Regions from separate parts of the Duganella sp. GW821-FHT01E12 genome, predicted to be linked through region 4. Evidence: predicted binding sites of a transcription regulator. Region 4 holds the regulator's gene; each other region holds the start of a gene.

Region 1 (7,983 bases), on a different contig from region 4:
GTGGTGGCGGCGGATCAGGCTGGTCCGGCGCTGAACACAGCCCAGCCCCATGAGGTAAATCGTAGGCGGTAAATCCACTTGGGCATTCGAAAGTAATGAAATTACCAATATTTACCGCGTAACCCTTTACTACAGGCGGATTCGGCGGATTTAAAGTAGTGATGAGGTACGTTTCAGTACCCGTCCACCACCAATTACTAAGGCTCGCATTGTAGTACTCCGACGTATAGCTTCCACGGCAATCGGACTGGCCATACGCACCGCAATGCTCTTTGGCATACGAATCCGCTGCCGCATCGTGATCGGTAAAATAGGCAGACCCTCCCAGATAGACTTTTTTCGCTTGAACATAGGTTGTCGCTTGGACAGAATTTGCCAGGATAAATAATGGCAATAGAAGCAATATATTTCTGGCAATGACGGTGAAGCGCAGTGGCGATTGCGGTTTTCGGGTCTGAGTCTGCATATTCACAGTCAATTCATCCATTGAAATCGGAATCACACAAACATTTCCACATGGAAATTTCAATCGAGTATGGCACATAGCTCCAGCGCAATTCTCTCGAAAACCCACGTGTTACAAAAATCCCGGTTTGACCGCTCAATCACGTCAGGATAGGGAAAAGTTTACAGCGCGCTTGTGGCGGCCGCCACCGGAGCCAGCAAGCTCACGCGTTCCATGAACTCCAAAACGCAACGGTTTTCAGCGTTGCGCCCCCCGCCAGTTGGCCGGTCTGCGACCGAATAGCAACCCATCGTATTGTCTGATTGTTACCTTTGATTGGCGCGTATATAATCAATGTCGCAGAAGTAATTTTTGACGTAGGCCTCACCGTACCCGCCTCGCGCATACGAGAAAGAATTTGAATGAGCAGCAACCCTCCACCGAGCGAAGCCAAGACTCAGGAATACGAATTCGAGCAGATGAACCTGCAGGTAGGCGGCAGGATACAGTTCATCACCCATCGCACCATCAAGCCGATCCAGCACTTCTCCACGCTGATCGGCTGGGCCAAGGACGAGTATATGATCGTCAAGGTTCCGTTCGAGAACGGTGCGCCGATCGCCCTCAACGATGGCGACAAGCTGACCATCCGCGTCTTCTCCGGCGTGAACGTGTGCTCCTTCTCTTGCGTGGTGCAGCGGGTTTTCCCGCGTCCCTTGTTTTATGTCCACCTGTCGTTCCCGGTGTCCATCCAGGGCACCAGCCTGCGCGCGGCGATGCGGGTCAAGGTCGACATCCCCGCCCAGGTGACCTCACCCATCGGCACCACCTCGGTGTTCCTGGTGAACCTGAGCGTGTCCGGCGCACTGATCGAATCGTCCAAGAAGCTGTCGGACGACGAGACCCAGGTCGGCCTGTCGTTCTACCTGATCGCCCAGCCCGGCAACCGCCAGGTGCGCATCAATCCGAATGCGACCATCCGCAACATCAACGTGGTCAAGCCGGCCACCGGCGACAAGCCCGAGGTGTTCACCTACGGCGTGCAGTTCATCGACCTGGACCCGGTCCACTACACGATGCTGCAAAACCTGACCTACGAAGCGCTGATCGCCGACCGCCAGAAGATCGTCTGACCCGCGTTTCTGTGGACGAAAAAAAACCCGGCAGCTGCCGGGTTTTCTACGTGATCAACTGATTAGTTGTTCTTCTCGATCGCGGCCTTGGCAGCGGCGTTCGCGGTCGATGCGGTAGCGGTCCAGCGTACATTGGTACCGCCGGCAGCAATCACTGGCACAAAGGTGATGGTGGAGCTATCAACGTCCTTGCCCACGCCAGTGTTGAAGGTCATCAGGATGGTGCCGCCGGTGACGGTTGCGGTAGCCACTTCCTTGGTTGCGGTAAAGGTTGGAATGCCTGCTGCGCCGTCCGAGCAAGTGGTCAGCGTACCACCGGCTTCTTGAGCGCACAGCGCCACGGCGGTTTTCAGCGAGTCGACTGCGCCCAAGGCGTTGGCGACCTTGGCCTTCACGGTGTAGTCGCTGTACGCTGGAATCGCGACGGCGGCCAGAATGCCGATAATGGCAACCACGATCATCAGTTCGATCAGGGTGAAGCCGGCCTGGGCTTGTTTCTTCATCATTTTCATGGATTTCATTTTCGACTCCTGGGGTGTGTTGAACTACAAAATTGGGTGGGACACTGTGCTAACTGCAATTGGTGTGCCACCCCATTTTTCACCCCGAAACCGGCGAAACCTGCCAAAAACTGTCGCTTTTCACCGCCCGGACTGCCGTTTTTTGTCAGTCGCCGCGCCGCAATTTGTCAACCGGCCGGGCCGCTGACAAATATTGTCAGGCGATGCGGAAGGCCATTTGCGTTCCGCCCAGGTCGATCACGTCGCCATGGTTCAGGCGCTGCTCCTGCTTGCCGAGCGCCACGCCGTTGACCAGCGGCGGCTGCGCGCCTTCCTGATGGCTGATGGTGTAGGCGTCGGGATGGCGGTGGATCACCACCACCTGCACGCCGGCGCGGCCGAGCGTGGTCTGCGGCTTGGTCAAGGCCATTTGTTTGCCGGCATTGTTGCCGTTTAATACTTCGATCTGCGCCAGCAGCGGCGCGGCCGCCATCATCGGCCGCACGCCGTCGGCGATGAACTCGATCTGGAACTTGGCCATTTTGATCACATCCTGGTGCTGCAGGAAGTGCTTGCCGATGCGGTGGCCGTTGACGAAGGTGCCGTTGGTGCTGTGCAGGTCTTCCAGAAAAGAGTCGTCCAGGATGGTGACGATGACGGCATGGTCGCCGCTGACGGCCGGATGCGTCAGCACGATGTCGTTGCGCGGGTGACGGCCGATGGTCATCCGCTCTTTGCTCAGTTGTACTTGCTGTTCGACTTGCCCATCCCGCGAGATGATGATCTTCGCCAATCTGGTCTCCAAAACAAAAAAAGGGGAGCGCTGGGCTCCCCTTCATTATTCCACACTAAAGCAAGCTGTTATTACAGCATGGCTTTCAGCAGACGCGCCATTTCGGACGGGTTCTTGGTGACGGTGATGCCGCAAGCTTCCATGATTTCCAGTTTGGCTTGGGCGGTGTCGGCGCCGCCGGAGATCAGCGCGCCGGCGTGGCCCATGCGCTTGCCCGGAGGAGCGGTCACACCGGCGATGAAGCCGACGACCGGTTTTTTCATGTTGTCTTTGATCCAGTAAGCCGCGTTGGCTTCGTCCGGACCACCGATTTCGCCGATCATGATGACCGCGTCGGTATCAGGATCGTCGTTGAACATCTTCATGACGTCGATGTGCTTCAGACCGTTGATCGGGTCGCCGCCGATGCCGACTGCCGACGATTGGCCCAGGCCCAGCGCGGTCAGCTGGCCGACTGCTTCATAGGTCAGGGTGCCCGAACGCGATACCACGCCGATGCGGCCCTTCTTGTGGATGTGGCCTGGCATGATGCCGATCTTGATTTCGTCAGGGGTGATCAGGCCTGGGCAGTTAGGGCCCAGCAGCAGGGTCTTGGAACCTGCTTTAGCCATGCGGTCCTTCAGGGCCATCATGTCGCGGACAGGGATGCCTTCGGTGATGCAGATGGCCAGATCCATTTCGGCTTCGACAGCTTCCCAGATCGCGGCGGCCGCGCCTGCTGGCGGGACGTAGATCACGGACACGTTGGCGCCGGTTTCTTTTTTCGCTTCGGTGACGTTAGCGAAAATAGGGATGCCTTCGAAATCTTCGCCGGCTTTCTTCGGGTTCACGCCTGCCACGAAGGCGGCTTTGCCGTTCGCGTAGTCGCGGCAACCGCGGGTGTGGAATTGACCGGTCTTGCCGGTAATACCTTGGGTAACGACTTTGGTATCTTTATTGATCAGAATGGACATGTTGATTCCTTAATTAAGCTTGACCGGCAGCGGCGGCGACTACGCTCTTCGCTGCATCTTCCATGGTGTCGGCTGCGATGATAGGCAGACCGGAATCGGCCAGCATCTTCTTGCCCAGGTCTTCGTTGGTGCCCTTCATGCGGACCACCAGCGGCACGTTCAGCGACACGGCCTTGACCGCGGTGATCACGCCTTCGGCGATCACGTCGCAGCGCATGATGCCGCCGAAGATGTTGACCAGGATGGCTTTCAGGCCTGGGTTTTTCAGCATGATCTTGAACGCTTCGGTCACTTTCTCAGCCGTGGCGCCGCCGCCTACGTCCAGGAAGTTGGCTGGCTCGCCGCCGAACAGCTTGATGGTGTCCATGGTGGCCATGGCCAGGCCGGCGCCGTTCACCAGGCAGCCGATGTTGCCGTCCAGGGAGATGTAGGCCAGGTCGAATTTCGATGCTTCGACTTCGGCTGGATCTTCTTCGTCCAGGTCGCGGTAGGCGACGATTTCTGGTTGACGGAACAGCGAGTTGGCGTCGAAGTTGAACTTGGCGTCCAGTGCGATGACCTTGCCCGAACCGGTCAGGATCAGTGGGTTGATTTCGGCCAGCGACGAGTCGGTTTCCCAGTAGGCTTTGTACAGGCCTTTCAGGTTGGCGACCGCGTCGGCGATCGAAGCTTCCGGCACGCCGATCTTGGCGGCGATGCCGGCCGCTTCAGCGTCGGTCAGGCCGACGGATGGATCGATGGCGATCGAGTGGATCAGCTCCGGGTGCTTTTCAGCGACTTCTTCGATGTCCATGCCGCCTTCGGAGGAAGCCATCAGCACCACGCGCTGCGAGACGCGGTCGGTGACCATCGATACGTACAGTTCTTTCTTGATGTCCGCGCCTTCTTCGATCAGCAGGCGGCGTACTTTCTGGCCTTCAGGGCCGGTCTGGTGCGTGACCAGCTGCATGCCCATGATTTGCTCGGCGTATTCCTTGACTTGTTCCAGCGACTTGGCAACTTTCACGCCGCCGCCTTTACCACGGCCACCGGCGTGGATCTGTGCTTTCACAACCCAGACTGGGCCGCCCAAGGTTTCAGCAGCTTTGACTGCTTCTTCAACGGACATGCACGGAATACCGCGCGGAACCGTCACTCCGTATTTTCGGAGGATTTCTTTGCCTTGATACTCATGGATTTTCATGCTGGCTTCCCTTCTGATGCTGATGTGTAAAAATCGGTTGATACTGCGAAATGTGTGAAACTGGTAAGCAGGGATTGCTACGCGCCACCTGGTGCTGCTTTGGCCACCCAGCGCGGGTAAAACTGCGCCACTGCCCCGCCGTCGGTGCGCAGGGCATGGCATTTGTCGAGTTGAAACGGCTTGTGGCGCGGCACACCTTGGTCTTCGGTGGCCGCGTCGTTGGTCGACCAGACATCGTTGGCGAACGCCTGCACCGCGGCCGTGGGCAGGATCTGCGCCAGTTCGGTCAGGTGGGTGCAGCCGGCGGTGCCGGCCAGGCGTTGCTTGAGCTCGTGGCGGAAACCCTTCATCAGGTTCAGGCCGACGAGCTGTTTCTTGTAATCGGGGGCGATGGTGTCGCAGTAACCGGGATACGGCACGGCATCGGATGCGGCTTCGGCATCGACGATGGTCAGTTGCAGATCGACGGTCAAACGCAGGTGCAGGTCGTGCAGCGGGGTGCCGGCAGCGCGCGGGCCGGAGGCCAGCATGGTGTCGATGACTTTGATGTCGGTGATATGGGCGTCAAGATCCCACAGGCCGTCATCGCGCGCGTACGCTTGGACGGCAATTGCGCGCGTGTGCCGCAGCGCACGTCGGGTAACTGGAGTTGACAGGGACATAAGACCGATGCCGCTCTCGCGGCAGAAATTTAGTAAGCAGCCATGTGCTGAATCGCACGTGTCCGCAGCTTCTACGGACAACTACCGCACCTGCGGCGCTGCAAAAACCCCAAAAGTGTAGCACATCGGTGCCTCAAGTTGCGCCAGAACATAACTTTGAGCGCTGAAAATGGCCGTTTCGTGAGCCTTTTGGCAAGAAATTCACCAGTCTTATTTCTGTCATGGAAACATTACATGGTGCGGTGCGGTGGTACCCCTGCCTGTGGATTTGGGGTTCGATCTCACTCGTCTTCCGGCGCGCCTTTGAGCGCGGTCTGCACGGCGCGCTGGGAAAAGCCCCGCTGCAGCAGGAATCGCATCTGCTTGTTGCGTTCCTGCGGATCGGCCGCCACGGTGCCGAACTTGCGGTTCCACACCTCGACACAGCGCTCGGTCTCGCCCTCGGCCAGGCCGGCCTTGAGCTCCTGCAGCTCCTCGCCCTTGATGCCGTGGCTTTGCAGCTCGGCGACGATGCGGCTGTTGCCGAAGCGGGCCGAACGGCGGTGGATCAGCGCCTCCGAGAAGCGCTCCTGCGACAGCCAGTTGTTCTTTTCCAGCAGGTCGAGCAGGGCTTCGACATCGTCGCCCTCCTCCGCGTAGCGCGCCAGCTTGCGGCCCAGCTCCATGCGGCTGTGCTCGCGCATCGACAGGAAGCGCAGGGCGCGTGCCTTCAGGCTCAGTTGCGGTGCTGCCATAAAACCCTCTGCGCAATGAGAAAACCACCGGCTGAATCAACAGCGCGGTGGTTCGGGATAAAGCGGACGCCGCTTACGCTGCGTCGGCCTTGTCGCCCTTGTCCGCCTTGTCGACGGATTTCAGCTTGACGACGGTGTCGCCCTTGTCGGTGTTAAGCGGCGGCAGCGCGCGCACGCCCAGCGATTCGCGCACCTTGTTTTCGATTTCCCACGCCAGCTCCGGACGCTCCTGCAGGAAGATGCGGGCGTTGTCCTTGCCCTGGCCGACGCGCTCGCCGTTGTAGCTGTACCACGAACCGGACTTCTCGACAATCTTCGCTTCCACGCCCAGATCAAGAATCTCGCCCTCGCGCGAGGTGCCGGCACCGTACAGGATGTCGAAGTGCGCTTCCTTGAACGGCGGCGCGATCTTGTTCTTGACGACCTTGACCTTGGTTTCGTTGCCGATCACCTCGTCGCCCGATTTGATCGAGCCGGTGCGGCGGATGTCCAGGCGCACGGAGGCGTAGAACTTCAGCGCGTTGCCGCCGGTGGTGGTCTCCGGGCTGCCGAACATGACGCCGATCTTCATGCGGATCTGGTTGATGAAGATGACCAGGGTGTTGGTGCGGTTGATCGAACCGGTGAGCTTGCGCAGCGCCTGGGACATCAGACGCGCCTGCAGGCCCGGCAGCGAATCGCCCATGTCGCCTTCGATCTCGGCGCGCGGCGTCAGCGCCGCGACGGAGTCGACCACGACCATGTCCACCGAACCGGAACGCACCAGCGCGTCGCAGATTTCCAGCGCCTGTTCGCCCGTGTCCGGCTGCGAGATCAGCAGCTCGTGCAGATTGACGCCCAGCTTCTGCGCGTAGCCCACGTCCAGCGCGTGCTCGGCGTCGATGAAGGCGCAGGTGCCGCCCAGTTTTTGCATTTCCGCGATGGTCTGCAGGGTCAGCGTGGTTTTGCCCGACGATTCAGGACCGTAGATTTCCACCACGCGGCCGCGCGGCAGGCCGCCGACGCCCAGGGCGATGTCCAGGCCCAGCGAGCCGGTCGACACCACCTGCACGTCCTCGATCGGCGCGTTGGCGTCCATGCGCATTACGGAGCCTTTGCCGAATTGCTTTTCAATCTGGGCCAGCGCGGCAGCGAGCGCCTTAGCCTTTTCAGATGCAGGTACAACAGCTTTTTTATCGTCCATAATGTTCTTTCAACCAGTAGGTGGGTGCAAATTCGTCGAATTCGTCGGTACAGGCAGCACTGTATAAAAAAACAGTGCTTAATGCAAGCACGATTTTTAAACAATTTTGAGATAGCACAAAAACTCGCCACCCTGCGCGAAATGCAACACAATACAAGCTTCTGCAGCCGGAGTACCTTACATGCGTATTTTACTTGCCGAGGATGACAGCGTACTGGCCGACGGCCTGACCCGCTCGCTACGCCAGTCCGGCTACGCCATCGATTGCGTCGGCAACGGCCAGGAGGCCGACACCGCCCTGTCGACCCAGGAATTCGACCTGCTGATCCTGGACCTGGGCCTGCCCAAGCTATCCGGGCTGGAGGTGCTGCGCCGCCTGCGCGCGCGCGCCTCGCTG
Region 2 (7,983 bases), on a different contig from region 4:
GCTGCGGCCGAACAATACCCAAGCGCACGTCGACCGCGCCACGCTCCTAATTCAAGGCAACAAACTGGCCGAAGCGCGCGCCGAAATCGACGCCGCCCGCAAGAGCGCGCCCAACAGCCTGCAGGTGTTCTACACGCAAGCCTTGCTTGATTTTCGGGACGCGAAATATCCGGCGGCCCGCGATGCCTTGCAGCAGATATTGCGGGTGATGCCGGATCACATGCCCAGCATCCTCCTGATGGGATCGGTGCAACTGGCCATGGGTTCATATCTGGAGGCCGAGCTATCGCTGCGCAAATTCCTCGACGCAAACCCGCACCACGTCTACGCCAGCAAGCGCCTGGCCGGCCTTCTCATGAAGAGCGGCAAGTCCGACGACGCCTTCGTCGTGCTTGAACCGTTGCTGGAGGCAAACCGGACAGACGTGGAATTGCTGGCCCTGGCGGGACAGGCGCAGATGCAGGGCCGGCATTTCGTCAAGGCGGCCGAGTACTTCCAGGCCGCCAGCGACCTGGCGCCGCGGACGGCCAGCTTGCACACCTCGCTGGGATTGAGCCGCCTGGGCGCCGGCGAATCGGCGCGCGCCGTGGTCGAGCTGGAACAGGCGACAAGGGATGACAAGAGCGGCCGGGCCGGCATGCTGCTGGCGATGACCTATTTGCGCAACAAGGAATACGACAAGGCTTGGGCAGCGATCACGGCGATGGAGCAGCATGACGGGAAAAATCCGCTGGTGCAAAACATAAAGGGCGGCATCCTCCTGTCCAAGCACGACCTGGCCGGTGCGCGCGTCGGCTTCGAGCGGGCGCTGGCGCTGGACCCGTCCTACCTGCCGGCGCTTGAAAACCTGGCGCAAATGGACCTGGCGGAAAAGAAACCAGGGCAGGCGCGCCAACGTTACGAAGCAGCGCTGGCCAAGGACAAGAAGAACGTGGGCCTGATGACGGCGCTGGCCAGGCTCGCCCTGGAACAGAATAACCATGCGGAAGCAATGCGCTGGCTGGAGCGCGCCACCGCCGAACATCCCGATGCCCTGACGCCGGCCTTGCTGCTGGCGAATCTTTACCAGCGTTCCGGCGCCAAGGAAAAAGCCCTGAAGCTGGCCCAGGCGCTGCTGACCAGCCACCCGGCCGATCCCGACGCGCTGGCGCTGTTGGCGCAAATACAGCTTGCGAACGGCAACTACGAAGCCGGGCTGGAAAACTATACCAGGCTGGCCGGATTGCAGCCGGCATCGGCCGCCGTGCAGCTGCGCATCGCCTATGCCCAGGTCGCCCTCAAGGACAACGACGGCGCTCTCGATTCGGTCAAAAAGGCGCTGCGCTTAAAAGAGGATTGGTTCGAAGCCCAAGTCCTCGCGACCACGCTGCTGGTGGAGAGAAAAAACTACCCGGAAGCGCTGGCGATTGCACAGAACGTGCAGCGCCAGCGGCCCAATCTGCCGGCGGGGCTGACCTTGGAAGGGGACATCTGGATGGCGCGGCAAAAGCCGCAGGAAGCGCTGCGCGCCTACGAACAGGCATTCAAGATGAGCAAGTTGCCGCCCCTGGCGATCAAGATCCACCAGGCCCTGCTCATGGCGGGCAAGACCAGGGAAGCGAGCCTGCATGCCGCCCAGTGGCAGCAGCAGCACCCAACCGAGCTCAGCATGCGGCTATACCTGGCCAGCGCCGATCTGGTGGGCGGGCGATACAAGCCGGCGATCAGCCAGTTCGAATCCATCGTCCGGCAAGACCCGAAGAATGCCGCGGCGCTCAACAATCTGGCCTGGGCCTACCTGCAAGAGAAAGACGAGCGGGCGCAGGCGACCGCCGAACAGGCTTACCGCTTGGCCGGCGCCAACCCGAGCATCCTCGACACGCTGGGCTGGATACTGGCCGAGAAAGGCGACACCGGCCGCGCCCTGCCGCTGCTGCGGCAAGCCAACGCGCTGGCGCCCGGCGAGGCCGACATCAGCTACCACCTCGGCCTGGCCCTGATGAAGTCCGGCGACAAGCGCGCCGCGCGCCGCCAGTTCGAACAATTGCTGGCCGCCGCCAAGGATTACCCGAAACGCGCCGAGGTGAAGGCGATGCTGGACACCCTGTAGTGTCGAATATTTTTACAGCCTTCCGCGCCAGTCTGGAGATATTCCAAAAAAACCCTTCCAAAACAATTGCTTATGTATTCCTTCAAACATGGCTTGGCATTTGCTTAGTAGAGGGTAGCTGACTGACTCCATCTGGTTGGCAAAGTTTCGAAGCCCCTCGCGTAGCGATTCTTCATTCATCTAGGAAGGAAACAAAATGAAAAAACTAGGCATACTAAGCGCTCTGCTGGGAGCGCTATTTTCGGCCGCCGCGGCCCAAGCCACCACGCTGAACACCACCACCGCCGCCAACGTGCTCATTGCCGGCAACCCGGGCGAACCGGGCGCCCCCTCCGCCCTGGGCGGCGACGGCATACTGCAGAACTTCACGGGGATAGACTGGCATCAAAACGGCGCGGGCCTGGTGCAGGGCTTCACGCTCACCCCCGCCAACAATGCCGGCGATTTTGCCGACTTCACGCTGACCTATCAAGCGTTCGCCGCCGCCATCGGCAGCACGTCGGCAACGCCCGATCTGCGCGTGGCGCCACCCGGCCCCGCCACCGGCACCTACGAGCTGACCACCACCGCCACCCTGCACGAACGGGCCACCTGCCTCAACGCAGGCTGCTCGACGGTGGCGATCACCTTCACCCCGTCCACCTCCAGCACCTGGACGGTGTATTTCGATAACTCGCCCGATGCCGATCAGGCGGCCGGAACGGGGTTCACGGATGGCGCGATCATGCTGTCCGGTACGTGGGATACGGAACTGTCGACCTTTTTCGCGACCGGCACGTCCGGCACGCCCGGCGCCACCGGCGTTGGCTCGGCGACTCTGACGGGAACGGTGCTGATGACCAACGCGACCTACGTCTCGCCGGCCCTGGCGGGCAGCCGTTTCGACACCACGCTCAACTTCCCCGGCCCCGCCTCGCCTGGCTTCACGCGGCCGCTGCTGGTCAATGGCATCGCGACCGGCCCGAATACGGACTCGCAGTTCGTATTGAATATCGACGGCGCCCAGCAGTTCACGCCTGTGCCTGAGCCAGCCACGCTGGCACTGGTGGCCGCCGGCATCTTCGGCATGGGGTCGCTCGGCCGCCGGCGCGAAAAACGGCAATAGTCCGTGGTCAGGACTCGCACTCGGCAAGGCCGGCGTTTGCAGCGCCGGCCTTTTTTCATGCGCCTATCGCAAGCGGCGCGCCGGGCTGCCCCCCCAAATCTCACCGGATTCGATGCGCGTGCCCTTGGCCACCAGCGAATTGGCCGCCACGATGGCGTTGTCGCCTATCGTCACACCGGACAAGACCACCGCATGCGCGCCTATCGTGACGTGGTTGCCTATCGTGATGAAATAATGACCCAAGGTATCGCCTTCGATCACATGGGGAACCAGCAAGGCGGTTTCGCCGACCACGCTGTTGGCGCCCATCCGCACAAACGATGGATCATAAATAATGCCCGAGCTGTAGGTGTTGGCGCCCAGGCGGGCGCCCAGCCCGAGGTAGATCAGCCGCATGATGGGGATGGGAATAATGCCGCCGCGTATCAGGGAATTGAACAGTATCAGGTAAAACAGCACATACACCTGATAGATGAACTCCTGCCGGGAAGCGAATTCGATATTCCCATCATGCAAGGGCAAGGCCCACATGAAGATACGGAACACGAGCATGCCGTACAGGTAGACCAGGACCACGGCCGCCGCGGTGACGGCCACGCCCCGGAAGTCGCCCAGGCCGGGAATGTTTCCCACGCCGCAGTAGGCGCTCAGCACCGCCAGCAGCAACACCAGCGCCAGCATGAACAAGAAAACAACAATCGCGGAAGGTCTGATTTTTCGCATGAAAAAACTCCCCACAAGAACGCCGATTATAGGAAAAGGGAGGTTTTCCAGTCGCCGGTTTGCCTCGCGTACCAAAGCCTATGCAAGCGATCCTTGATCCCGATCAAAAGGCGCGCAAATGAAAAAGCCGCTGATACCTGACGGCATCAACGGCTTCGAATTTGGTTGCGGGGACAGGATGAGCGTCCCGTTTCTCCTCGGTTCAGGCCAAGCCGTTGAACCTAAAGGGCAATCGCGGATTGGCACTTCCGGGAGCTGGTTCAAGGGTGTGGCACGAAGTGTATCACTTTTTGGTTTACAAACTCACCCATCAACATGCTATATTTGCAACATGAACATCATTCCACGTCGTATTTTGCGACTCTACTGCTTTGCTCCCAATAGAAAGATTCGTTATGAATGGAATTTTTTATGCGGCTGCGTTTTTAGCTGTTGTGGTTGAGTGGTTTCTCATCAAGCCAGAATTTAAGATGTCGCCCTCATGGACCATTGCAATAATCGGACTTTTGTTTGTTGGAATAACAGGCAAGGCGATGTGGGAATTTTGGAAATTCATCACGGCGAACGCTGGGAATTTTAAAAAAATATTGACGGCCATTGGGTTGTTTCTTTTCCAATTTGTGCTGGCTGCGGTCGTAAAAATGTTCTTTAGCTCTTAGCGAGCCGATAAAGAGTAAAAACAATATAGGTGGTCAAGCACACAGCCACAATCGCCGCAGCAACGTCAAAGGGATCATGTGGGTTGACCCGAATGTTCATTGGGGAGGCAGCTTGGAGAAGTTGGACAAATGTGAAGTTTGTATTCATCGCAGCTCCTAGTGGTTTTTAAAGTTTTTCATCTTTTTCAAAGCGGAAGTCAAGGGGCGGAAATTTCATCCCCTCCCTACTTCAAGATTGATATATGCCCGTAGTAATCTTGCGCAAGCTCGGTTCTCTTATTGAGGAGTATGAATCCAGAAAGACATGGATAGACACTCGTGCGCTTTCGGGTGAGCTCGAATCGTTGATCCCCGAGGTCGCCGCTTTGACCAATGACGAACGGCGCGGGTGCGTGGCCGAGATTGTCGGCCACCGCTTCATGACCACGACGCCCGCCGACCGTGGGCCGTGGGACTCCTACTTCGGGCCGGTGTCGTCGGGCGTTGACCATGCCGGCAACGAGGTCCACGTCCCCGACGCCAGGCAGATCGAGGCCGAGGTCATCGAATACTGGAAGCTCCGCTCCGAGCAGACGCCGCACCCGATCCTTCGCGCACGCTACGCCGACCTGGCGTGGGAGATCGGCAGAATTTGGAACAAGGGCCACCCTGGCGAGACTCAGATCGAGTTGCCGCGAGAGCTGGCGCAGCGGGCCGTCGTCGCCTACTTGGACTCGGTCAAGCTGCACGATCCGGCCGATCCCTTGAAGCTGCTCCAAGCGTGGCGCTTCTTGGATCGGGCGCTGGGCCTCGCGATCTCCATCAAGGACCAAGCGCTGATCGACCGCGCCAAGGCGGCGGCCTTCGACTTCAACCGCGCAAACCGGGCCGCCGGGCATGCGTTCCAGTGGTGGCTGATCGACGACCTCGCCTTCGACCGCAAGGGCTTGCCCCTAACTGACGCCGAGCGCGCCGAGCTTCTTGGATGGCTTGGAGAGTCCCTCGACGCGTGCGCCAACATCGCCGACCCGCAGCGCTTCGACCCGCACCAAGCGTTGCAGGCCGCCGACAGGATCGCCCGCTGGGGAGCCAAGGCCCGCAAACCCGAGCTGGGCATCGCGGCGTTGAGGAAAGCCGGCGGAGCGTTCGAGGCGTTCGCGAAGCAGGCCAACGCGATGACGGCCATCGCCTGGCTCGAAGACCTCAGCGCGCGCTACCGCGACAACAATCTGGCCGAGGACGCTTCCCGCGTGGACGCGGCCATCATGGCGCGCAGCGACGAGGCGCAAAAGTCGATGAAGCTGTCTTCGACTGAGATCAGCGTGACGGCCGAGGAGATGGAGAAGTGGCTCGACGCGCTGACGGCGGACTCGCCGAAGCTGGCGGTTGGCCGGATCGCCTTCCACCTGATATCAAAGCCCGAGGACTTGCGCCGAGAGATCGAGGAGATCGCCGCCAACGCGCCGATGCACGCGATGATATCCATCACGCTTATGGACGACCACGGCTTCACTGCTGCGACCATCGGTTCGGTCAAAGACGACATGCCCGGCCGGATTATCAACGCTGCCGCCAACCACATCGGCGCAGGCAGTCCTTGGCTCCACCAGGCGTTGGCTCGGCTCAAATCTCGTTGGAGCGTGGACGCCGAGGCGCTGCTTGAATTGCTGGCCCAGAGCCACTTGTTCCCTCCACGGTCGCATGGCCTACTGCGCGCGGGCATCGAGGCGTGGTTCACGGGCGACCACGTGAAGGCCATTCATGTTCTTGTGCCCCAGGTCGAGGCTGGCTTGCGTGAAATGCTGCGCGCCTATGGCGAGTCGCCAATGCGACGCAACAAACACGAGGGGGGCTTCGAGACGCTTGGCATGGGGACGTTGCTGATGAACCCGGTGTTCAAGGAGAAGGCCCATCCGGCGTTCCGGCTGCACCTGCGCGCGCTCTACACCAGCCCCAAGGGGATGAACCTTAGGAACAAGGTGGCCCACGGTCTCGCCAGCCCCGACGCCTTTGGCTTGGGCATGGCTAATTGGGTCGTCCACTCGTTGCTGGCGATTCGGATATTTGGGCACCTGCAACCCGACGAGCAAAAGTCGCCTGAATCGGAGATCCTGAAAACGGATCAGTCGCCAAGCTCGCCCGATTGAGCAATCCTTGGGGCTCGGCGTCAAAAAGTCCGGGCAATATACCCCATGCCCCAACGGGTGGCTTGAATCCATGCGACAGCATGGAAAATATCCAGCGACGAGCAACAGCAGCAAGCCGACAAGCCACCTTGGCGGAGTTGCCTGTTGTAATATAAAAAAGGATCGACACTCCGACAAGCTGGCGGCTTTCACACGCCGCTTCGGAGCAAGCCTCCGAGCGATGTCGCGGTGGATTCGTTTCTACTGGCCCACCGCCACCACAACCCACCCATGATAGAAAGCGCCAACGCCCGGCATGAACTCGCTCGCATATCATGTCGTGGTCCACGCGCTCGAAGGCCGCTCCGGCTGGACGCCAATTTCGCGCTTCGCCGCGACGGTCGCGCACATCATTGACGGCCATCTCCCATATGAGCGCTACAACGCAGCCGGCCGGGCGCGCGCGGCCGAAGGCGCCACCGAGGGTCAGATCGACGCCGCCATCCGGGAGTTCCTCCTCACCGACTTGGCGCCGGGCGTGGGAACGATCAGCAGGTTGATGACGCCCGCCGTTGTGATAGCTGGATTCAACGCCTACAACGCCTCGGCGGGGATCGCCGTGCGGACGAGCGTCTCGATGCCAAGCGGCGGCGAGCGCGATCCCTTGGTGGTGGCGCAGCGGAGGATGCTGGTCGAGGCGGCCGATCCCGCCCCTTGCCGCGTGGGCACCCTCGCGATGTTCGATGGCTTGCTATCCTTTGTGAGCCGCAACTCGAAGCTCGCTGAGCCGCCACGGACAAGCCTCGCGACCGTGGCCGAGCAACTCGGCGTGCGCGGCTCGGCAGCCGCCGAGGCCGCTTGGATTTTTGAGCGCGAGGGTTCGATGCCGGTCGCCGACCTGGCCCGCATGCTTGGCTGCCATCAGCGCTCGTTGGAGCGCAAGCTCAAAGCCGAGGGGGTGACCGCCGAAACGCTGCGCCAGGCCGCGCGCATGCTGAGGGCGGCCGACAGGCTGGGCTCGGACGACAGCCTCACCACCATCGCCATCGAGGCGGGATTCTCCGACCTGTCACACATGACGCGGTCGTTCAAGACCTCGGCCGGCATGCAGCCGAGCATTCTGCGGGGGCTGCTCCGAGCCGATGGGGCCGCGCGCGCGGCAGCCGTGATAGACGCTGGGCGGCCAGTCGGCGCGCATCTCGCTTAACCCTAGTCGCGTCGCGGCATGGCAGCTTGCCCACGCTTGGCTGCCAGCTCCCAATCCCCGCTCGCACTCACATCACACCCAGCCCGCCACGACGC
Region 3 (7,983 bases), on a different contig from region 4:
CGGCGGCAATCGCGGCGTAATCCAGTACCAGGCTTTTTCCAAAGCCTTCCAGGCGCCGGCGACACATTCCGGCGGCGTGGTCGACTTCGACCGCGACTTCCACGGCGCGGACCTGAACTGGCTGCACGTGAACGCACTGGCAGGGGGCAGGCTCAGTACCACCGTCGGCCTGGAATACGGTCGCTCCAGCGACGCGCGCAGAGGGTACGAAAACTTCACCGGCACCCAATTCGGCGTGAAGGGGGCATTGCGCCGCGACGAGAACGACAAGGTCACTAGCCTCGATCCATACGTGCAGTCGGAATGGCAGTCCGGCGCATGGATGGTGAGCGCAGGCCTGCGGCACAGCAGCGTGAAGATTTCGGTGGACGACCGCTTCCTCAGCAACGGCAACGACAGCGGCAGCCTCGAATACAGCCACACCACGCCGGTGCTTGGTCTGCTGTATCGCCTGTCGCCGACGCTGAACGTGTATGCCAGCGCCGCGCGCGGCTTCGAAACGCCGACGCTCAATGAGTTGTTCTACTCCGGCACCGGCGGCGGCTTCAATTTCCGTTTGCAGGCGGCACAGAGCACCCACCTTGAAACCGGGATCAAGGCGCGGCTTGGCGAAGGCACGCGCATCAACGCCGCAGTATTCCAGGTCCGCACGCGCGACGAACTGGTGGTCGACGGCAGCGCTGGGGGACGCACCAGCTATCGCAATGCCGGCAGCACGCTGCGCCAGGGTATGGAACTGTCGCTGGACACCGCATGGAGCCATGGCCTGAGCGCGCGCGCAGCGCTGACCAGTTTGCGCGCAGTCTATGATCATGGCTTCGGCGCCGTGGCCGAAGGCAGCCGGCTGCCCGGCATCCCGAATGCCAACGCCTACGGTGAGCTGGCCTGGAAGGACAGTGCCAACCGCTTTGGCGCCGCGCTGGAGGCTGTCGCCAGCGGAAAAATCTACGCGGAGGACGCCAATGCCGACAAAGCGGCGCCAGGCTACGGCGTGCTCAATGCGCGGGGCAACGCAAACCAGCAGTGGCAGGGCTGGCGTTTCAAGCAGTTTGTGCGCTTGAATAACCTGCTGGACAAGCGGTATGTCGGCTCGCTCATCGTCGGCGACACCAACAAACGCTACTACGAAGCTGCCCCAGGCCGTAACTGGCTGATTGGCGCCAGCGCCCAGTACCAATTCTAGAAGCGATAGCGCAACCCGGCCGCCACCGAACGTGGCGCGCCCGGCGCGATGAAGCGAGTTTGCGCGGCTTCGGCGCCCTGTTCCAGCAAGGCGCCGTTCGGGAACATATCCGCCGCCACGGCACCGAAGCTCTCGTAGCGGCGATTGAACGCATTGGTCACGCGCACATGCCACTCCCATTTCGAATCCGGCCGATAGCTGGCATGCAGGCCAGTCAAGGCATGGCCGCGCATGCGCCAGTCGGCCGATAGCGGTGCGGCCCTGCCGTCCTCGTTACCCTGCGTCGTCATGTCGGACAAGATTGTCAGATCGACGCCGACTGAGAGATGCTGTGCCGCGCTCCATTCAATGCCCAACTTCAGCGTGTTGCGCGGAAGGCCCGCCAGGCGGGTTCCCGGCGTCACGTGGACGTTGCGCGTGCCGTTGCGCAGATCGCCCTCCATGTCGTAGACCGCGTCCAGGTAGCTGTAGCTCCATCGTGCCGTCCAGTCGCCGCTCCGGTAGCTCGCGTTCAGGTCTGCTCCTTGATGGCGTGTCCGGCCGAAGTTGGAAAAGTAGCCCTGCTGCGCAATGCCGGCGCTGCGAAACAGAATGTCGTCGCGATTGACGGTGCGGTACAGCGATACCGCCGCCGTGCCACGTGGGCCCTTCCAGCGGGCCCCCGCTTCGGCGGTGCGTGATACGACCTGCTTCAAATACGGATCCGATTGCAGGCCCACCGGCAACCGGCACGGCTGCCCCGGATCGGCGCAACCCAGTTCGATCACGGTCGGCACCCGGTTGCTCTGCGACAGATTGGCAAACAGCGTCCAGCCGCCGCCCATACGGTGCGCGGCACCGATGGCGGGATTGAGCTTGCGATAGCCGAACGTCTCGGCGGGCTGCTGTATATCCTCGCGGCGCAGCTGGTTGCTGACCGCCGCGTGGTTGTAGCGGGCGGACATGGTCAACCAGGTGTCGGCGTCCACGGCCCAGGTATCGGCGGCGTACACCCCTGCCGCGCGCGAGTGGCCGCTGACCGATGATCCGGCCTGCCGTTCGGCATTCGCATCCGGGACGATTGTACGATCCAAGGCAAAGCCTGCGTCCTGCGCGTACTGCGCAAAGGCGACGCTACCACGGTCGAACGCGACTCCGGCGGAGAGCTGATGGACGCCTGCGTCTCTGCTGAAATGCGTACTGAATCCCTGGCTGCTTTGGCGCGTCTCGGTCGTGTTGTAGCTGGCCGGGTACGGGCTTTCGCCTTCGGCATAGGCATCGTTGATATCGCCGTTGACGGTACTGCGACGGCTATTGCGCGCATACACGGTGGTGCTCAACTCCGTATGCTCGTCGTAACGATGCGTCAAGCTGAAAACAATCTGGCGCACGCGGTTGCTGGTCTGGTCGGGCGAAGTGTAAACGGCGCGGCGGTTTTGTACATACATGTCATCGGGAAGCAGGCCATTGCCCACCAGGCGGCTGCGGCCGGCCAGCAGCGCCAGGCTCCACTCGTTATCGCCGTTGGCCCCAGCCAGCTTGACGTAGGCATTGGCCAGCCGTCCACCCGAGCTATCGCGCCAGCCCTTATCGTTGAAGACCGTGCCCGCGATGAAAACGTTCCAACGTTCGCCGCTGTCGTAGCCATAGGCCAGGTCGGCGCGTCGCTGGCCATTGCTGGTGCCCGATATGCCAAGGTCCGCACCCGGATAATTTTTCCCGGACTTGGTCGCCAACACCAGCGCGCCGCCAAGCGTATTGAGGCCGTATAGCGGGTTCGAGCCCGGTGCCAGCATCACGCTGGCGATCGCCGCTTCGGGCAGCATATCCCAGTTGACCACATCGCCGAATGGCTCGTTCACGCGCACTCCGTCGAGGTAGACGGATATGCCCTGTGACGCCCCCAGCACCGGCGAGGCGCGAAAACCGCGATAGGTGATATCGTTCTGGAACGGACTCCCGGAAATCTCGTTGATATTCACACCGGTCAGGTTGCGCGCCATGAACTCGCCGAGGTTTTGCCCTGCAGCCGCGCCCACCGCCGCGGCATTTGCCGTTTGCACCTGGTACGGCAACTGATTGCGGTCGACGCCCAAGCCGGGCAATGGCGCGACGCCGACGATATCCACCGACAGCATCGCGGTGGCCGGATACACAGCCACCGCGCCATCGGCCGCCGCAGCCGCGCCGCAGGCGAGCAGCATGCCCCCCGCCACCGCAGCCCCACGCATCACGGCATCTGCTCGTGCACGCCGTGCCGGGCGAAGATGGCTTGCAGTTCGCCGCTGGCCTTCATTTCATTGACCGCCGACTGAAGCAGTCGCGCCATCTCCTGATCGTCTTTACGCACCGCCATGCCAACCGCCCACCCTGCGCGCGGCAAACGCTGGAACGCCACCTCGTTCAGGGGGAAAGCGGGATCGTCGCGGAATACCGCATCGATCTCCGAACGGTTGGCCAGCACCGCATCGAGCTGGCCGGCCTTGAGCTGCTCCAGCGCTTCCGCAGCTGTATCGAAAATCCGCACCTTGTCGCGGAAGCGCCCATTGCCCTCGCCCAGCAGCACCATCGCGGCAATGGATACCTTCTCGACGCCGATGGTCTTGCCGCTCAGCGCATCGATGCCGTCGAAGGCCGGCATGCTTCGCGCATTCCGTACCAGCCGCACCGTCTCGACATGGTAGGGCGCGAAGATGGTGACCTTGCCGTTTTCGTTCATCAGCTGGGGCTCGACCGGCACATGCAGCAGGATGTCCGCCGGCCCATATCCCAGATAGTGGCCCTTCCAAACCATGTTGCGCAGGTCGTCGCCAAGGTTCTCACCGGCGGGAAAAGGCAGCAGGCTCAGTTTCAGGCCCAACCTGGTGGCCAGTGCCTGCGCCAGTTCGACATCGATGCCTGCGCCCCGCTCCGAGAACGGCGCGAACTGTTCATACACCGCCACCTTGAGCGAACCGGATAGCCGGATCTTGTCCCAGTCCGCATGCGCGGGCGCAGCGCCGCCCAGCATCGCCGCGACGAGGGGAATCAACACGCTTGCGCGCATACGGAAGTTCGACATGGTCTGCTCCTCGATCAGTTGGCGGCGTCGCGGCGTGCTTCAAGATAGGTCTTGATGGCCCACATGGCTTCCTGATTGAACACGCCCTCGAATGGCGGCATGTACACGGCGCCGTTACGCACCTTGCCGTGCCGGATCGATGTCAGAAAGTAGTTGTCGGTCTCCTTGTAGCAGGCCTTCTTCTTGGTGTCGTTCTTGACGTCGGTGCAATCGCGATCCAGCTGGCGCAGGTCTGGCGCGATGCCGCCGGTGACCGCTTCCAGGCCATGGCAGCGGGCGCAGTTCTGGTTATAGGCCGACGTCCCGATTTTCAACGCAAGCTTGTTGCCGCGATAAGGATTCTGGTCCAGCCATTTTTCGCCGAGCGGCGTCAGGCCAGTGGTATCCACCGCTTGCGGCACGACGTTGCCGTGTGCGGTGGCGTAAAGAGATGTCGTGGCTGCGGCGGCGATAACGGTCACGATGGCGAAAATGCGGAATGGATGGTGCATGATGTCTCCTGGCTGTTTTAATGAGTGATATACAGCCATTGAGCAAATGCCATGCCACGCATTTTCCGCCTTGACCCATCGCACACCTGCTCCAATTTGGCACAGCTGTCACAGCGCGAATGTTCAACGCAGGCTGACGGTCTGGCGCTTCCAGGCCGGGTCCTGCCAGCGATAGAACATGCTGAGCGACGAAGGCTTGTCGGCGGCCTTCAGCGTCGCCAGCGTATTGATCTCCACCAGTTCGAAACTGCGCTTGAACTTTCCGTCGACACGGGCCTCCCGCGCCACCAGCATGTTCTGCGAACCGGGCACCCAGCCCGCAAATTCGGCATAGCCTATATCCGGATCGGCGGCGGCCGGCGGCAGCACGTCGACCAGCCACCCAGCGCTGGTCTGGTGGAACAGCCACATCTCGCGCCAGCCATCCATCGGCTGTACTGCCAGCGACAGGGCCGTGTTTTGTGCATTGGCACGCGCAGACGCAGGCCAAACGACGCCGTAGCTGCAACGACGCGCCAGCGCATGCTGCTGATCGTGTTTCGCGTCCACCAGCACGATGCAGGTTTCTCCCGGCTGCCCGGCCAGTGCCATCACACGCAAGCCGCCGGCGGAAGGCGTTACCGGACCTCCGGCGGCCCAGCGCACGCTGCCCACGCGCACGCCCGCGTCGGCAAATGCGCTGGCATCGTCCTCGGTCAGCTCCGCCGGTTCGACCGACCCCAGTTCATCCAGGGCGCGCTGCGCAGCCTGTGTTGCCGGTTCGCCCTTGCGCGCCCGCGCAAAAGCCACCGACGACCACACCGCCGCGCGCCGCATATGGATGCGGTTGCGCATATGGGGCGCAAGATCCTTCAGATCCACACGCTCCAGCACTTCGGCGCGCCAGTCATCGAGCGCCACGCGCGCGCCGGGACGCAACGCAGGGTCCACACACTCTTGCCGCGTCAAGCCGAGTACCGCCGCCGCGCGTTGTTGCGGTTCCGAGAGCATCGCCAGCACGCGGCGGAAAGCCTCGCCGTCATAGCACAGCTGCATGCGCCCTTCCCGTTCGAAGCTGCGGATGCCGACGCCGTAGTTGGCAACCTCCTCCAGATGCGCAGCGATTGTGGCATCGCCTTGCTTGCCTTGTTTGGCGGACGCGCGCCGCGCCAACCGTTCGGCCATCGTGCCCAACGCATCGAAGGGTTCCGCCGTGATGGCGCTGGCCGGTGCGGCCTTCAGGTAAGCCGCTGCATAGCTGATACCCAGCGATTCCGCGCCCGGCGTATCGCGCAGGAAGCGCACCACCGACAGCAATTCCGGCGCGTCGGCCGGCGCCAACGAGATCCTGCGCACTTGCGAGGCGCGGATGTAGCCGGCGCGCTCACGGCGGTAATCGTAGACCTGCAGGAAGTCCTGCTTCTCGCCGCGGATCTCCAGGCTGTCCCCCTGCCACAGGACGGCCTGCTGCTGCGCACTGTCCTTGGGCGCAGCGCGCAGCGCGGCCTGGTCCTGCGTAACGATCGCCAGTACGGCGGCAGCTGCAATCATCGACATGATTATTGTCCTTCCTTGGTGCTATCCGCCACTTCACCGCTAACCGTCGCCATGCGCGGCTGCTTGCCGTGCTGGCTGCCCAACAGCGCCGAGCCGATAAACCCGCCATCGGTCGGCGACGGCGCGATGATGACCGATACCTTGTCCGACAATTTGTCCGCCATCGTTTTCTGGATCAGCAGGGGATTACGGGTAATCAGATCGCCTTCGCGCTCCATCTGCGCTGCGGCCACCTTGCCGACCAGCTCCTGGCGATACGCTTCCGCATCCGCCAGCTTGCGGCGCGAGTCGGCCTCGCCGGCGGCCTCGATGACGCGCGCCTGCGCATTGCCCTCGGAGGTTTTGATGCGCGCCATTTTCTCCGCCTCCGCCTCCAGTTTGCGCTGCTCGATCTGCTTCTGCTTGAATGGCAGCACATGCGCCATTGCCTGCTCCTGCGCCCTGGCCGCGATGATCTGTTCATTGCCGGCCGCCTCGGCGGCCTTCTCGCGGCGGATCTTATCCGCGTCCGCTTCCAGCGCGGTTTGCTTGACCTGCTTTTCCTTCAACTCCAGCGTGTAGCGCATCTTTTCCGTTTCCAGTTCTTCGGCCAGCAGCTTTTCCATGCCTGCCTGATACTCTTCCGGCAGCGTGATCTTGCCGATGGTGATGCCGCGCAGCGTGACGCCATCGGCAGCCAGCTTGGGTTTGAGCTCCGCCTCGATCGCCTGTTGGATCTCGGCGCGCTTGGTCGAGAAAATCTCGCGCACCGTGTAGCGGGTGAACACTTTGTAGATCACGCCCTGCACCGCCGGCTCGACGATAGAACCGTTGATATCAGGCGGCAGCGACTGCGCCATCGCGGCGACGCGGTTCACATCCAGCGCATAGCGCACCGACATGTCCACGCCCAGCGCCAGGCCTTCGACCGACTGGAACGGCGCCTTGTCGCCGCCGCTCGGACGGTACACCTGGTCACGCAGCGACACCTGCCGCAGCACATGCACGCCGGGCACCATGAACACGGCGCCATCGCGTACTGTCATGGCGGTACCGGTCAGCTGGTTGGTGCGGATGCCCAGGCTTCCTGGCGCCAGCTTGGCAATCGGCGGATGCGTCGCCAGGCCGTAGACCGCGGCGCCGGCCAGGCCCAAGGCCACCACCATCGCGCCATTGCGGCGCATGCCGTTCACCGCAGCGCCCGCGCCGCCGCTCAACGCCGCGCGCACCGCCTGCACCATCCGCTTGATCCGTTCTGCCATGATATTCACCCACTCCAAGTTATTTGATTTCAGGGACTATCCCTGAGATGCATGGTGCGCCGGATATGGCGGAAGTATCAACGCCGCGGTCGTCCCGCTATCCTCCGGCGATGTGAAGAAATCCTCACAGCCGGTTTGTGACTTTTTGCCTAAAACCGTGGATACTCGCTGCATTGACAGTCAGTGGAGTACATCATGGCCAAAGTCGCCGTCATCGAGGACGATCTGCCGACCAGCAATCAGCTGCGGGCGTGGATAGAATCGGCGCGGCCCGGCATCGTGGTCGACCAATGGTTCAGCCGCGACGACGCCGAGGCGGCGATCGCGCGCGAGCGCTACGACCTGGTGGTGCTCGACATCGAGCTGGGACGCGAGCGCCATGCCGGCGTCGCCATCATCAACGCCATCAACAAGCGGCACGCCACCCCGGTGCTGGTGGTATCGGCGATGCCGGCCACGATCTACCGCAGCATCATGAAAGCACTGGACGCC
Region 4 (7,983 bases):
TGCCCAGCAGCAACAAGGTCAATTCCAAAGGTGTAAACGTCATATCAACATAGCCAGAAAATATTATTTCGTTGTTTGTGGGCTGTAGCGGCCCTTATGTTGTTACTGGCAAGTTTTTTGCTTTCTCAATTCGGCTATACTTGGGCATGAGTGTAACCCATGAAAAAACAATGCTGAAAGCTTTTGACGCAAATATGGCCGCGCATGCGTTGCGCCTTGCCCGCGACACCCTGCAGAACGAGGCCGAGGCCATCGCCGCCCTCAACGCCCGCCTGGACGCCGACGACAGCGTGGTGCAAGCCATCGAGCTGCTGCTGAACTGCAAGGGCCGCGTGGTCGTGTCCGGCATCGGCAAGTCCGGCCACATCGGCCGCAAGATCGCCGCCACGCTGGCCTCGACCGGCACGCCGGCGCTGTTCGTGCATCCGGCCGAGGCCGCCCACGGCGACCTCGGCATGGTCACCGCCGACGATGCCTTCATCGCCATTTCCTATTCCGGCGAAAGCGCCGAGCTGATGACCATCCTGCCGGTGGTCAAGCGCATGGGCAGCAAGGTCATCGCCATGACCGGCAAGCCCGGCTCCAGCCTGGCCGACATCGCCGACGTCCACCTGAACGTGGCCGTGGCCAAGGAAGCCTGCCCGATGAATCTGGCGCCGACCACCTCCACCACCGTCACGCTGGCGCTGGGCGACGCCATCGCGGTCGCGCTGCTGGACCTGCGCGGCTTCAAGGAGGAGGACTTCGCGCGCTCCCATCCTGGCGGCGCGCTGGGCCGCCGCCTGCTGACCCACGTGCGCGACGTCATGCGCAGCGGCGACGCCGTGCCCAAGGTTACCGCCGACGTCAAGCTGACCGACGCGCTGCTGGAGATCACGCAGAAGGGCATGGGCATGACCGCCGTGGTCGACGCCGACGACAAGCCGATCGGCGTGTTCACCGACGGCGACCTGCGCCGCATGATCGAGAAGGTTCAGGACTTCACCAAGGTCGTGATCCGCGACGTCATGCACGCCAACCCGCGCAGCATCTCGCCGGAAAAGCTGGCGGTCGACGCGGTCGCCGTCATGGAACAGTTCCGCATCAACCAGATGCTGGTGACCGACGCCGACGGCAAGCTGGTCGGCGCATTGCACATCCACGACCTGACCCGCGCCAAGGTGATCTGATGACGGACTTAACGTATGTGGAACGCGCCGCGCGCGTCAAGCTGATGATCTTCGACGTCGACGGCGTGCTGACCGACGGCAGCCTGCACTACGGCGCCGACGGCGAGGCGCTCAAGACCTTCAACGTGCACGACGGCCTGGGCATCAAGCTGCTGCAGGAGTCCGGCGTGCAGACCGCCATCATCAGCGCGCGCACCTCGCCGCAGGTGATCAGGCGCGCGGCCGACCTCGGCATCGGCTTCCTGCACCAGGGCGGCCACGACAAGCTGACGCCGTTCAACGCGCTGCTGGAAAAGACCGGCCTCACCGCCGAGCAGGTCGGTTTCATCGGCGACGACGTGGTCGACCTGCCCATCCTCACGCGCGTCGGCTTCGCGGTGGCCGTGCCGAACGGCCGCGCCGAGGTGCTGGAGCGCGCCCACCACACCACGGTGGCCGCCGGCGGCCGCGGCGCGGTGCGCGAGGTGTGCGAGCTGCTGCTGCACGCGCAGGGCAGCTACGAGCGCGTGATGGCGCAGTTCCTGGTTTGACGGGGAGCGAGCATGCATAAGCGAACAGCCCACCGCTGGCAGTTGACCATCGTGATGGTGGTCGGCGTGTTTGTCGCCGTCGGCAGCTTCTGGCTGGTGCAGGTGGTCAACCAGGCCGGCCAGGAAGCGCAGGCCGACCAGCACCGCAACGAGCCGGACTACATCATCGACCGCTTCAGCCTGGTACGCATGAACAAGACCGGCCAGCCGGCCTACATCATCTCCGGCGAAAAGCTGACCCACCGGCCGATCGACGACGCCTCCGACATCGACAAGCCCTATGTGCACAGCCTGTCCGCCGACCAGCCGCCGATGAATATGCATGCCGACACCGCCCATGTCGACCAGGGCAATACGCGCGTCAAGCTCAATGGTAATGTGGACGTGGTGCGCCCGGCCACGCCGAAGGCGCAGGCGCTGCGCATGACGACCTCGACCTTGACGGTGTACCCGGACGAGGAACGGATGGAAACCACCGCGCCGGTGGCGCTGGAAATCGGCAACGCCACCGCCAACGGCGTCGGCATGAAGGCCAACAACGCCACCCGCGAAGTGCAGCTGGGCGGACGCGGGCAGCTGGTGCTGCCGCCGCGCCCCGGCCATTGAAGAACCAACGATGATGAATGGAATGATGATGAAAAAATTGATGTTCTCGGCCGCCGTGCTGCTGATGGCGGCCTGCGCCGCCCACGCGGAAAAGGCCGACTCCACCAAGCCGACCACGATCCAGTACGACGATCTGCAGATCGACGACGTCAAGCAGGTCAAGACGCTGATCGGCAATGTGATCCTGACGCGCGGCACGCTGCTGCTGAAGTCGCCCAAGGCGGTGATGACCACCGACCCCGAAGGCTACGACTTCGTCGTGCTGACCAGCACGCCCGGCACGCCCGCCACCTTCCGCCAGAAGCGCGACGGCGCCGGCGACCAGTGGGTCGAGGGCGAGGCCGAACGTATCGAGTACAGCAACAAGACCGACCTGGTCAAACTGTTCTCCAAGGCCAAGGTGCGCCGCCTCGAAGCGGGCCGCCTCAGCGACGAGGTCAACGGCGAGTTCATCTCCTACGACAGCCGCAAGGAACAGTTCGCCGTGAAGAACACCGTCACCGGCGAGAGCAAGCCGGGCGCCGGCCGCGGCACCATGGTGATCCAGCCGACCATCCGCCCGGCCGCGCCGGCCACCGCGCCTGCAAGCACGCCGGCCGCGTCCACGCCGCCGGCCACGGAGAAGTGAGCATGGAACCATCCTGCGGTAGCACCCTGATCGTACGCGGCCTGCAAAAGACCTACGGCAAGCGCCAGGTCGTGCATGACGTCTCGCTGCAGGTCGAATGCGGCGAAGTGGTGGGCCTGCTCGGCCCCAACGGCGCCGGCAAGACCACCTCGTTCTACATGATCGTCGGCCTGGTGCCGTCGGACGCCGGCAGCATCGACATCAGCGGCACCGACATCTCCTCGCTGCCCATCCACCGCCGCGCCTCGCTCGGCTTGTCCTACCTGCCGCAGGAAGCGTCGGTGTTCCGCAAGCTGACGGTGGAAGAAAATATCCGCGCCGTCCTCGAAATCCAGAAAGTGGACGGCAAGCCTTTATCCAAGGCTGCCATTGATGAACGGCTCAATACCCTGCTGGCCGATTTGCAGATCGAAAAGCTGCGCGAGAACCAGGCGCTGTCGCTCTCGGGCGGCGAGCGCCGCCGCGTGGAGATCGCGCGCGCACTGGCGACCAACCCGCGCTTCGTGCTGCTCGACGAACCATTCGCCGGGGTCGACCCGATCGCCGTGATTGAGATCCAGCGCATCGTGCGCTTCCTCAAGGAACGCGGCATCGGCGTCCTCATTACCGATCACAATGTGCGCGAGACGCTGGGCATCTGCGACCGCGCATATATCATCAACCAGGGCACGGTATTGGCTTCAGGCCGGCCAGACGACATCATCGCCAACGAATCGGTGCGTCGCGTGTATCTGGGTGAACACTTCCGTATGTAAAACCCATGAAACAGTCTTTGCAACTGCGCACGTCGCAGCACCTCGCGCTGACGCCTCAGCTGCAGCAGTCGATCCGGCTGCTGCAACTGTCGACGCTGGAGCTGCATCAGGAACTGGAACAGCTGCTGACCGATAATCCGCTGCTGGAGCGCCTCGACGACCCGCTGGACCGCTCGCTGCGGCTGCTGTCGGACGGCGCCATCAGCCAACAAGCCCCGGTCGGCGACGCGCCGCCCGAAGGCCCGCCCAACGCCCAGGAAGCCCCTGCCGCCGACGCCGACAACTACGACGGCCCGGCCGCCGACACCGAAAGCACCAGCAGCGACGCCGACGTCGACTGGAGCGACGCCGGCCGCAGCAAGGCGCCCGACGACGAGGATTCGCGCCCGCAACTGGAGGCCAGCCACTGCACGCTGCGCGAGCACCTGATGGAGCAGATGCGCGTGACGGTGCTGGAGATGCGCGACCGCGCGCTGGTCGAGCTGATCATCGACGCGCTGGACGAGAACGGCTACCTGGAGGAATCGCTGGACGAGATCCACGCCCGCCTGCCGGAGGAGCTGGAGGTGGACCTCGACGAGCTGCGCACCGCCTTGTCGCTGCTGCAAAGCTTCGACCCGATGGGCGTGGGCGCGCGCAACGCGTCCGAATGCCTGGCGCTGCAGATCAAGCGCCTGCCGGGCATACCGATGGTGACGCGGCGCATGGCGCTGGCCATCGTGGAAAATCATTTGACCTGGTTCGCCCAGCGCGACTTCAACAAATTGAAGAAGGCGTTGGTGTGCGACGACGAGGATTTGCGCGAAGCACAAACCGTCATCCGCCAGTGTAATCCGCATCCGGGCTCGGCGTTCGCGTCGGACGTGTCGGACTACGTGGTGCCGGACGTGATCGTCAAAAAAGCGCGCAACGGCTGGCAGGTCAGCCTCAACAACGACGTCATGCCGCGCCTGCGCGTGAACGCCATGTACGCCAACCTGCTCAAGCAGGGAAAAGGCGAGGGCGCGATGGGCGCGCAGCTGCAGGAAGCGAAGTGGCTGATCAAGAATATGCGCCAGCGTTTCGACACGATTTTGCGCGTCGCACAAGCGATAGTAGAACGACAAAAGAACTTTTTCTCCCATGGCGCGGTTGCCATGCGCCCCCTTGTGCTTCGCGAAATTGCTGATACACTGGGTCTACACGAGAGCACTATTTCTCGCGTAACAACTCAAAAATATATGCTGACCCCGCATGGCATGTTTGAGTTGAAATATTTCTTTGGTAGCCATGTCGCCACCGAAGCGGGGGGGGAAGCAAGTTCGACGGCGATACGCGCACTCATTGTGCAATTGACAGGAGCAGAAGACCCGAAAAATCCTTTATCCGACAGTAAGATTGCGGACATGCTGGGAGAACAAGGCATGGTGATTGCGCGACGAACTGTTGCCAAATATCGCGAAGCGTTGAAGATCCCGCCAGTCAGTCTCCGCAAGTCTTTGTAGTTCCTTGGTTCCTGCGCGCCCGGTAGCAATGGGCCCCGCACTAACCGTAAGAAGCGACATCATCTTTAGGAGTGTGTATGAATCTCACCATCAGTGGACATCATCTCGAAGTGACCTCGGCCATCCGTGAATACGTGCAGAGCAAGCTGGAACGCGTCACCCGCCACTTTGATCAAGTGATTGATATTGCTGTCATCCTGACTGTAGATAACCTTAAAGAGAAAGAGAAACGCCAGAAGGCTGAAATCAACCTGCGCATGTCGGGCAAGACCGTCTACGTGGAAAGCCTGTCCCAGGACCTGTACGCCGCCATCGACACCTTGGTCGACAAGCTGGATCGGCAGGTCATGAAGTACAAAGCCAAGGTCCAAGAGCACGGCCACGATGCGATCAAGCATCTCCCGGATAGCTACGAACCCGCTGCCGCCGCCCTATAACAACGGCCTCGGCACCATCAAACTAAGGGCGCACTGGCGCCCTTTTTTGCGCCCGCATAGAATAGGGTTTTCACCACTATCCTGCGACCTCATGAGCGAATACGTCCACACCAGCGTCAGCAACGGAACCGGCTACATCACGCTGGACCGGCCCAAGGCCTTGAACTCTTTATCGCTGGCGATGGTGCGCGATATCACGCAGGCGCTGATGGCGTGGCGCGACGACAGCGGCATCGCGGCCGTCGTCATCCGCAGCAGCAGCGAGAAGGCCTTCTGCGCCGGCGGCGACATCCGCTTCTTCTACGACGCCGGCCGCGCCACGCCGCAGGGCGGCAGCGCGCTGGTGGAGGATTTCTTCACCGAGGAGTACGCGCTCAACCACCTGATCCATTTTTATCCCAAGCCCTACATCGCGCTGATGGACGGCGTGGTCATGGGCGGCGGCATGGGCGTGGCGCAGGGCGGCCCCGATTGCCGCGTGCGCATCGTCACCGAGCGGACCAAGATGGCCATGCCGGAAGTGAACATCGGCCTGTTCCCGGACGTGGGCGGCAGCTACTTCCTGTCGCGCGCGCCGGGCAAGCTGGGCTGCTATCTGGGCGTGACCGGCGTGACCATCGGCGCGGCCGACGCGCTGCACGCGGGCCTGGCCGACCACTTCGTGCCGGGCAGTGAGATGGCGGCGCTGTCGGCCCTGCTTGACGCGACGCCGGGCGCCGGCTTGCGGGCCGCCATCGCCGCCTTCGCCGCGCCGTTCAAGGACGCGGCGGGCGACAGCAAGCTGGCCGCCGAACGCGCCGCCATCGACCGCCACTTCGGCGCCGGCTCGGTGCCGGCCATCGTCGCCTCGCTCAAGACGGACGACAGCGCCTTCGCGCAAAAAACGCTGCAGGTGATGGCCACGCGCTCGCCGCTGATGATGTGCGTGACCCACGAGCTCATCGAGCGCGGCGCCGCGCTGGACGTCGCCGGCTGTCTGCGCATGGAGCGCACGCTGGTGCGCCACAACTTCGAGGACGGCGAAGTGATCGAAGGCGTGCGCGCGCTGGTCATCGACAAGGACAACGCGCCGCAGTGGAAGCCGGCGTCGCTGGACGAGGTGGACGCCGCCATGGTGCGGCGTTTCTTCGAGCCGGTGTGGCCCGACTACGCCCACCCGCTGCGCCACCTGGACTGAGCGCCGATGACCGTCGAACTGGACCGACTCGATATCCAGATATTGAACCTGCTGCAGGAGGATGCGGCGATCCCGCTGCGGCGCATCGCCGAGCAGGTGCACGCGTCCGCCGCCACCTGCCAGCGCCGCATCGCCCAGCTGCGCGCCAGCGGCGTGCTGGTCAAGGAGGTGGCGCTGGTGGACCGCGTGCGCGCCGGCCGTCCGCTGACCGCCTTCGTCACGGTGCAGCTGGAGCAGCAGAACACCTCGCTGCTGAAGATGTTCGAATCGCTGATGCGCGAGGAGGCCGACGTCATGGCCTGCTACGAGGTGGCGGGCGAGTTCGACTTCATGCTGGTGGTGACGGCGGTGTCGATGGAAGCGTTCCAGGCGTTCACACGGCGCGTGTTCACGTCGAATAACAACGTCAGCAACTACAAGAGTTTGCTGGCCATGAACTGCGCCAAGTTCGAGACCAAAGTGCCTTTGTGAAGATAGAATAATTCTTGCACCGGAGCGGGCGATTTTGCAATTTTGTCTCACGGCCGCTGGGTATGATGGGCCTTCCCAATTCAGGAGGACCGCATCATGATCGACCATGTTTCCATCGGCACCCGCGCACTCCCGCGCGCCACGGATTTCTATACAGCCTGCTTCGCGCCGCTGGGCTATACCTTGCAGCACAGCGACGCCACGCAGGTGATCTACGGCGCAGACGGCGTCTGGAGTTTCTGCCTGTACCCGTCGGCAGGCGAGGGCGCGCTGGCCGGCGACCGCAGCCATGTCGCGGTCACGGCGCCCAGCCAGCAGGCTGCGCGGGAATTCTTCGACGCGGCGATGGGATCGGGCGCGACCGCACTGCGCGAGCCCGGCCCGAGGCCGGACATCAACGAGCGCTATTTCGGCACCATGATCAAAGACCCGGACGGCCACACCATCGAAGTGGTGCACTGGAGCCGATGACCAGGACTACTGCTCGCGGTGGCGCAGGATGACGCGTTCGGATTGCTGGAAGTAGGCCGCCAGCTGCTCGGCCATGTAGACCGAGCGGTGCTGGCCGCCGGTGCAGCCCACCGCCACCGTCAGGTAGCTGCGGTTGTCGGTCTTGAAGGACGGCAGCCATTTTTCGATGAACACGCGGATGTCGTTCATCAGGTCCAGCGCGCTTGGCTGGGCGTTGAGGAACTCGATCACCGGCGCGTCGCGCCCGGTCAGCGG

What was found. The regulator sigma-54, encoded in region 4, starts transcription at its own class of promoters, with help from an activator protein. The targets are predictions, from matches to a motif close to TGGCANGNAANCTGCTTT.
Region 1: AC07WS_RS24990 (pilin) is a predicted target of sigma-54. The motif match lies at 2,152-2,169, and genes of this name have one in related genera.
Region 2: pepA (flocculation-associated PEP-CTERM protein PepA) is a predicted target of sigma-54. The motif match lies at 2,179-2,196, and genes of this name have one in related genera.
Region 3: pedF (cytochrome c-550 PedF) is a predicted target of sigma-54. The motif match lies at 4,754-4,771, and genes of this name have one in related genera.

Annotation. Positions count from the first base shown of each region.
Region 1 is NZ_JBWKWR010000011.1:111,965-119,947, reverse strand. It holds gene AC07WS_RS25000 (hypothetical protein) at 1-502, opposite strand, end outside; gene AC07WS_RS24995 (flagellar brake protein) at 868-1,578, shown strand; gene AC07WS_RS24990 (pilin) at 1,641-2,099, opposite strand; gene AC07WS_RS24985 (FHA domain-containing protein) at 2,296-2,871, opposite strand; gene sucD (succinate--CoA ligase subunit alpha) at 2,943-3,824, opposite strand; gene sucC (ADP-forming succinate--CoA ligase subunit beta) at 3,838-5,007, opposite strand; gene AC07WS_RS24970 (DUF2889 domain-containing protein) at 5,085-5,669, opposite strand; gene recX (recombination regulator RecX) at 5,951-6,403, opposite strand; gene recA (recombinase RecA) at 6,477-7,586, opposite strand; gene AC07WS_RS24955 (response regulator) at 7,768-7,983, shown strand, end outside.
Region 2 is NZ_JBWKWR010000002.1:400,564-408,546, forward strand. It holds gene prsT (XrtA/PEP-CTERM system TPR-repeat protein PrsT) at 1-2,089, shown strand, start outside; gene pepA (flocculation-associated PEP-CTERM protein PepA) at 2,286-3,194, shown strand; gene AC07WS_RS07090 (acyltransferase) at 3,258-3,917, opposite strand; gene AC07WS_RS07095 (hypothetical protein) at 4,313-4,576, shown strand; gene AC07WS_RS07100 (DUF4209 domain-containing protein) at 4,834-6,702, shown strand; gene AC07WS_RS07105 (helix-turn-helix domain-containing protein) at 6,998-7,888, shown strand.
Region 3 is NZ_JBWKWR010000022.1:2,911-10,893, reverse strand. It holds gene AC07WS_RS30010 (TonB-dependent receptor family protein) at 1-1,183, shown strand, start outside; gene AC07WS_RS30005 (TonB-dependent receptor) at 1,180-3,366, opposite strand; gene AC07WS_RS30000 (substrate-binding periplasmic protein) at 3,393-4,223, opposite strand; gene pedF (cytochrome c-550 PedF) at 4,238-4,714, opposite strand; gene AC07WS_RS29990 (hypothetical protein) at 4,838-6,250, opposite strand; gene AC07WS_RS29985 (prohibitin family protein) at 6,253-7,491, opposite strand; gene AC07WS_RS29980 (response regulator transcription factor) at 7,687-7,983, shown strand, end outside.
Region 4 is NZ_JBWKWR010000001.1:997,018-1,005,000, forward strand. It holds gene AC07WS_RS04285 (monovalent cation:proton antiporter family protein) at 1-43, opposite strand, end outside; gene AC07WS_RS04290 (KpsF/GutQ family sugar-phosphate isomerase) at 171-1,169, shown strand; gene AC07WS_RS04295 (KdsC family phosphatase) at 1,169-1,699, shown strand; gene lptC (LPS export ABC transporter periplasmic protein LptC) at 1,712-2,305, shown strand; gene lptA (lipopolysaccharide transport periplasmic protein LptA) at 2,334-2,933, shown strand; gene lptB (LPS export ABC transporter ATP-binding protein) at 2,936-3,688, shown strand; gene AC07WS_RS04315 (RNA polymerase factor sigma-54) at 3,694-5,172, shown strand; gene hpf (ribosome hibernation-promoting factor, HPF/YfiA family) at 5,250-5,609, shown strand; gene AC07WS_RS04325 (enoyl-CoA hydratase/isomerase family protein) at 5,701-6,786, shown strand; gene AC07WS_RS04330 (Lrp/AsnC family transcriptional regulator) at 6,793-7,257, shown strand; gene AC07WS_RS04335 (VOC family protein) at 7,354-7,728, shown strand; gene rapZ (RNase adapter RapZ) at 7,735-7,983, opposite strand, start outside.